3 regions of the Pseudomonas sp. KU26590 genome follow, and region 2 is predicted to be linked to each of the others. Evidence: riboswitches for the same ligand, from Rfam matches in the RefSeq annotation. Region 2 holds a riboswitch; each other region holds the start of a gene.
The links. Region 2 has a riboswitch for cobalamin ahead of OKW98_RS16960 (ABC transporter substrate-binding protein). Riboswitches for the same ligand answer to the same signal wherever they lie in the genome.
Positions count from the first base shown of each region.

Region 1: linked by a shared signal. The riboswitch ahead of cobO (cob(I)yrinic acid a,c-diamide adenosyltransferase) and the one ahead of OKW98_RS16960 (ABC transporter substrate-binding protein) in region 2 are both predicted to bind cobalamin.
Region 3: linked by a shared signal. The riboswitch ahead of OKW98_RS13785 (CbtB domain-containing protein) and the one ahead of OKW98_RS16960 (ABC transporter substrate-binding protein) in region 2 are both predicted to bind cobalamin.

Region 1 is NZ_CP110644.1:1,970,394-1,972,652, forward strand. Features, by position in the region: gene OKW98_RS08870 (C40 family peptidase) at 1-70, shown strand, start outside; cobalamin riboswitch at 599-825, shown strand; gene cobO (cob(I)yrinic acid a,c-diamide adenosyltransferase) at 932-1,543, shown strand; gene OKW98_RS08880 (cobyrinate a,c-diamide synthase) at 1,540-2,259, shown strand, end outside.
Region 2 is NZ_CP110644.1:3,857,987-3,860,245, reverse strand. Features, by position in the region: gene OKW98_RS16965 (FecCD family ABC transporter permease) at 1-25, opposite strand, end outside; gene OKW98_RS16960 (ABC transporter substrate-binding protein) at 37-1,038, opposite strand; cobalamin riboswitch at 1,181-1,377, opposite strand; gene OKW98_RS16955 (aspartate/glutamate racemase family protein) at 1,913-2,259, opposite strand, start outside.
Region 3 is NZ_CP110644.1:3,165,372-3,167,630, reverse strand. Features, by position in the region: gene cobW (cobalamin biosynthesis protein CobW) at 1-11, opposite strand, end outside; cobalamin riboswitch at 139-364, opposite strand; cobalamin riboswitch at 490-723, shown strand; gene OKW98_RS13785 (CbtB domain-containing protein) at 820-1,029, shown strand; gene OKW98_RS13780 (CbtA family protein) at 1,041-1,760, shown strand; gene OKW98_RS13775 (cobalamin biosynthesis protein) at 1,757-2,191, shown strand.

The DNA of each region.
Region 1 (2,259 bases), 1.9 Mb from region 2:
GCCGTATTGGCAAAAAGCCTGGCTGAATGCCAAGCGCGTTATCCAGCCATCGAACCTGGCCAAGCAATAGTCACCCTGATGCAATGTGTTCAATCGCTGTTGGCGGGCGAACACATGACCAGCGGCGCGAAGCCCGCGGCAAACACACCCCTCCGTGGGAGCCGGCTTGCAGGCGAACCTGATTCATCCCTCGCCGATGATGTGACTGCCTTGACCCCTTCGCCAGCAACCCGATATCTACGGATTGTGTGTACGCCACAGATGGTGGGCGTTACCGAGATCATTGTAGGAGCGCGCTTGCCCGCGAAAGATTTTGCCTGTGACACATCGGTCGCCTGAACCACCGCCTTCGCGGGCAAGCGCGCTCCTACAATGGGGCGTGGTTTACCGACTTCCGCATTGACCGCTGAACCTGCGGGAGCAAGCTTGCTGTCGAACGCATTCGTGCAGACGCTGCACTGTCGTGTGGCCCGACGCCTTCGCCAGCAAGCCGGCTCCTACGATCTCGCGTTTCAGGCAGGCACCGGCTTCTACGGTTTCGCACTCAAGCAGAGGCATGTGCGATCCCTTGATTGACGCTCTGGGGTCAACCCTCTAACCTTCGCGCCATGTTTCAGGTGCCCGGGACTAGGTTGGTCCAATGGGTGAAACAGGGAAGCCGGTGCGATTGCTTGTGCGATCAATTCCGGCGCTGCCTCCGCAACGGTAAATGAGTCAAGGCCACGCACAATGCCACTGTGTTCGCTGAACATGGGAAGGCGCCTGGCCTGCCACGGTTGTGGCAACTCATGAGTCCGGAGACCGGCCTGATCCATCGAACAGCATCACGGAGGGCGATGCTCTGCTGCAGGCCGGGCCTTGTCCGGTGCCTGCCGACAGTCTTTGCCTGTGCCCTCCGTTTGCCACACCTGCCCTCAAGCGGAGAGCTGAGATGAGCGAATCCCCCGAACGTGACGAACGCCACCTGGCGCGCATGCTGCGCAAAAAGGCGGTGATGGACGAGCGCATTTCCAGCGCGCCGAATGAATGCGGGTTACTGCTGGTCCTGACCGGCAACGGCAAGGGCAAAAGCAGCTCGGCGTTCGGCATGCTTGCCCGCGCCATGGGCCATGGCATGCAGTGCGGCGTCGTGCAGTTCATCAAAGGCCGCCACAGCACCGGCGAAGAGATGTTTTTCCGTCGCTTCCCCGAACAGGTGCGTTACCACGTCATGGGCGAGGGCTTTACCTGGGAAACCCAGGACCGCCAGCGTGACATCGCCGCCGCCGAAGCCGCCTGGGCCGTGACCCGGGAAATGCTCAAGGACCCCTCCATCGGCATGGTCGTGCTCGATGAGCTGAACATCGCCCTCAAGCACGGCTATCTGGACCTGGAGCAGGTGCTCATCGACTTGCAGGCACGTCCGCCGATGCAGCACGTGATTGTCACCGGGCGTGGGGCGAAGCAGGAATTGATCGACCTGTCCGACACCGTTTCCGAAATCGGCGTGGTCAAGCATGCCTTTCAGTCCGGTATCAAGGCCCAGAAAGGCATCGAACTGTGAGTGAGCGTCAACCCCGCCACTGCCCGGCAGTGCTGATCGCCGCGCCTGCGTCCGGTCAGGGCAAAACCACCGTCACCGCCGCACTCGCCCGTCTGCACCGCAATCAGGGGCGCAAGGTGCGCGTGTTCAAGTGCGGGCCAGACTTTCTCGACCCAATGATTCTCGAACGCGCCAGCGGCCGTCCGGTGTACCAACTGGACATGTGGATGATCGGCGAGGACGAAAGCCGGCGCCTGTTGTGGGAAGCCGCCGCCGATGCCGACCTGATCCTCATCGAAGGCGTCATGGGCTTGTTCGACGGCACGCCCTCCAGCGCAGACCTGGCCCGGCGTTTCGGCGTGCCGGTGCTGGGCGTGATCGACGGCACGGCCATGGCCCAGACCTTCGGCGCATTGGCGCTGGGATTGGCGCGGTATCAGCCGGATCTGCCGTTTGCCGGCGTGCTAGCCAATCGGGTTGGCACGGTGCGCCACGCGCAGTTGCTGGAAGGTAGCCTGACCGAAGGCCTGCGCTGGTACGGCGCGCTGTCGCGTGAGACTGACATCGAGCTGCCCAGCCGGCACCTCGGCCTGGTTCAGGCCAGCGAGCTGAATGATCTGGACATGCGCCTCGACGCTGCCGCCACCGCGCTGGCCAGCACCTGCGACGCCACATTGCCGCCGGTTGTGACCTTCACCGCGCCCGAGTTCGTTCCCGCCGAACCGCTGCTGGCGGGC
Region 2 (2,259 bases):
TTCGGACGACGCTGACGCGGGACATTCGCAATGACGTCATTGCGCTTGAGTGGCCTGGGCCAGTTGTTCGATACCGTCAAACAGCCGAACGCTGGACTCCATGGCGCTGGCGTCCATGATCACGATGCGATTGTTTTTCACCGCGTCCATGTTGCGTGTGACGGGGTCGGAGCGCAGGAACGCCAGCTTCTTTTCATGATCGTCAGCCGGGAAGCGGCGACGGTCCATGCGCGCGATGACCAGCACCGTCGGATTGGCCTTGGCGATGGTTTCCCAGCCCACGGTCGGCCATTCCTCGTCGGAGTCGATGACATTGCGCATGCCCAGGGTGTCGAGCATGAAGTTGGGAATGCCCTTGCGCCCGGCGACGTACGGGTCGACGTTGATGTCCGGGCTGGAGAACCAGAACACCGCCGAGACGGGTGGGGTGGCGTGGAGTTTTGCCTGCACCACAGCCCGGGCCAGCCGTGTCTGGTAATCGGCGATCAGTTGCTCGCCACGGTCCTGTACGTCGAAGATCTGCGCCAGATGACGCAGGCTTTTGTACAGCGTGTCGATGCGGAAGGCTTCGAGGCGCGTGCCGTCGGCGCCGACGCGGTTGTTCTTGCCCTCGCAGTCGGACGGCAGGATGTAGGCGGGAATGCCCAGATCGCGAAACTGCTCGCGTGTGCCGACGGCGCCCTGCGGCCCGACCATCCATTCAAACTGCACCGGGACGAAATCCGGGCGTTTGCCGATCACTGATTCAAAACTCGGCGCGTTGTCGGCCAGGCGCTCGATGCGGTCGTTGAGGGTTTGGTACTGGGGCAGGACGGGGTTGAACCACAGCGACGTGCCCACCACGTTCGGGCCCAGGCCGAGCGCATACAGCATCTCGGTGGCGGCCTGGCCGATGCTCACGGTTTTCTGCGGAGCGTGGTTGAAAGTCAGCGCTTGGCCGCAGTTGTCCACGGTCAAGGGGTAGACCGTTGACGCCGCCAGGGCGGCAGTGGGCAGTGTCAGCGTGACGAGCAGGGCGGCGAGGCGGCGCAGCGGCATGAACAGCGATCTCCAGAAAGCCTGAATACTGGGCGAAGCAGGCGCTGGAAAGTCCATCCCGACAGGCACACCACAGAAAAGGGCGAGCACAGCGTGCGCGCACGACGCGCAAACGGGAGTCCTTCCCCGGACACCCCGCCGGTGAATGAATATGCTGGCCGGCAGGTCTCCTGACTGGCGCTTCATTGCCTTGCTTCGGCCTTCCCGGAGTAACCCAGTGGCAAACAGGAAGCAGGGCTCGGCGCCTACAGTTGCGGGGACAGTTCCCTTCCAGCGCGCAGTACGCGCCTGGGGATTCCCTATTAATTCCGAGTGGAAACCGGCGGCGGCGATACTAAACGATTCGGCGGGTGGAGGCGAATGCAGTGGCGGGAAGGGGCGTTTTGCGGGCGGCACCGGGCTCATCATCTGCCCGAGCACTTGCGCAGATCCGGCACAGTACCCGATCCGTAGGAGCCGGCTTGCTGCGGGCCGCGATCGGACGAACGCGGTGTGTCAGGCTAAATGGCTGGCGGTGGCAGATCGCAATCGCGGGCAAGCGCGCTCCTACAATGGATCTCGGCAACGCGCGCAATCGTCGGCGCACACAAAATCCGTAGGAGCCGGCTTGCTGCGGGCCGCGATCGGACGAACGCGGTGGGTCAGGCTAAATGGCTGGCGGCCGCAGATCGCAATCGCGGGCAAGCGCGCTCCTACAATGGATCTCGGCAACGCATGCAATCGTCGGCGCACACAAAATCCGTAGGAGCCGGCTTGCTGGCGAATGCGTGGTGTCAGGCGACAGGAAGTTAACTGACCCACCGCGTTCGCCAGCAAGCCGGCTCCTACAGGCGTCGTCAGCCATTCCTTCGCGTCCGGCACCCGAAACCATGACCTACAACTTAAACGGCCAACCGACGATCTTCTTTGGCCGTGGTGTCGCGTAGGTCCGCACTTTCGAGGTCTTCAATCCCAGACGCACCAACGATTCCGCCAGTGCCACCGCTGCCGTGACGCCATCGACCACCGGCACGCCGGCGCGGTCGCGAATGAGTTGATCCAGCCCGGCCATGCCACCACAGCCCAGGCAGATCACTTCGGCCTTGTCCCGGGTCACCGCTTCGATGGCCTGCTCAAGGATCGCCTCAACCGCACGCTGCGGGGATTCCTCCAGCTCCAGCACGCTCATGCCGCTGGCCCGCACCGACGCGCAGCGTTCATACACGCCAGCCAGCTTCAGGC
Region 3 (2,259 bases), 690 kb from region 2:
AGTGTTTTCATCGGTTGCCCTCAGGCATGCGGCAGGGCAACGAGGACGAAAACAGCGCAGGGCCGGCGGAAGCTGGCGCGCGGTTTGATTCGCCACCGGATCACCCCGCCCGGTTGTAGTGGAATTCCTCGGCCGCTGGCAGGCGGTCCGATTCGAGGCAGGTCTCCTGGCTCACGGCGGCCGGTCGCTGACAGGCATCATCAGGCGACTGGCATTCATCGCGCCTTCCCGCTCGTGCAGTGGCTGTGCAATGAAGCTGTCCGTTTACAGTTGCGGGGGCAGCTGCGGCTTGAAACCGCATTCCCTTCTTAGCGCCGGTGGCCTTCATAAAGACGGCCGGCGAACCTCAAGTGCGCAAGGCTACGCAGTGACTGGAGGCCGGTCAATCGTGCTGTTGCAATGATTGCCGCGCCAATTGATGCACCGAGCGCTGCATCGATTGACATACCGGTTGACGGGTCGATTGACGAGCCAAACAGCCCGTGGTCTCCTACACACCTTGTTACGGGTGCCCTTCACAGGGTGAAACGGGAAACCGGTGCGTGCAGACCTTCGGGTGTGTATCAGTCCGGTGCTGCCCCCGCAACGGTAAGCGAGTGAAGAGTCAGATCCACTGTGTCGGCAACGACATGGGAAGGGGATTCTTGAAGGCACAACGGCTGTAACGGCTGTTGCATGTGCCCCTCGCGAGCCCGGAGACCGGCCCGACAACGCTACATAACAACCCGCGGTGGGCGGGCGCTGTTGAGCACTGCCGGCATTCGCCTGCGGTGTCTTCGCGCCTTTCCGTCCGCTGAATCCATTTCAGAGGGAAGCGCCATGTCCATCAGCACACCCCGCCAGACGTCCGGCACCAGCACAACCACCACGACGATCGTTGCGAGCACGCAAAGCCAGCGCCTTGTCGCCGCCGCCAGCGCGATGTTTCTCGGTGCGTTTCTGGTGTACTTCGCCGGCTTCTCCCATATCGATGCGGTGCACAACGCGGCACACGACACCCGTCACAGCTCCGCCTTCCCTTGCCATTGAGACCCGCCGCCATGTTCAAGCGAATTGCGCAAACGGCCGGGTTTACCGGACTGCTCGCCGCGCTGTTGTTGACGCTGCTGCAAAGCGTCTCGGTGGCGCCACTGATCCTGCAGGCGGAGACCTACGAAAAGGCCCCGACCACTGAGATCCACGAGCACGCCGAGGGTGCGATGGCCGGCCACGTCCATGACGCCGAAGCCTGGGAGCCGGAAGACGGCTGGCAGCGCGTGCTGTCCACCACTGGCGGCAATCTGGTGGTGGCGGTCGGATTCGCCTTGATGCTGGCGGCGCTGTACACCCTGCGCACGCCGACGAGCGCTCGAGAAGGCGTGCTCTGGGGATTGGCCGGTTATGCCGTGTTCGTGCTGGCGCCAACACTGGGCCTACCGCCTGAACTGCCCGGCACCGTCGCAGCGGACCTGACCCAACGGCAGATCTGGTGGGTCGGCACTGCCGCCTCCACGGCTACAGGCCTGGCGTTGATAGTGTTTGCCAAACACTGGGCGCTGAAAGTGTTGGGCGCAATGATTCTGGTGGTGCCGCATATCGTCGGCGCCCCGCAGCCGGCGGTGCATTCGGCACTCGCCCCGGAAGCCCTTGAGGCGCAATTCAAGATTGCGTCGCTGCTGACCAACGCGGTTTTCTGGATTGCCCTGGGCTGGATCAGCGCCTGGCTGTTTCGCCGCAGTGAAACGCCGGCGACGCAGCCCGGGTTGAACCCCGCACTGTGAATGATTCGCGCGACCGACCGCTGTGGGTGGTCGGTCTGGGCTGCCAGCGCGGTTGTTCAGCGCTGGAGCTTCGGCAGTTGATGGATGACTCTCTGCGCGAGTTGCGCCTTGGGCTGAGTGACATTGCTGCCCTCGCCTCGATTGAGGGCAAATCGGCTGAAGCGGGAATGCTGGAACTGGCTCAGACGCTGGGCCTGACGGTCGGATTCTTCTGTGCGGGTGACCTGGCGGCCTACGCGCCACAGCTGACTTACCGCTCGGACATCGCTTTTGAGCGCACCGGCTGCTACGGCGTGGCGGAAAGCGCGGCGTTGGCGATGGCGACCCGGTTGACCGGCTCGGCGGCAACGCTGGTCATCCCCCGCCGAAAAAGCCCCCATGCGACGTTCGCATTGGCAACCGCAACCGTTAGGGCTGGCTCGACCTCGTAGGAACGGCTCAAACTGTAGAACCGGCTTTAGCCGGGAAAGCGTCAGGTGTCACACCTCGAGTTTCAGGG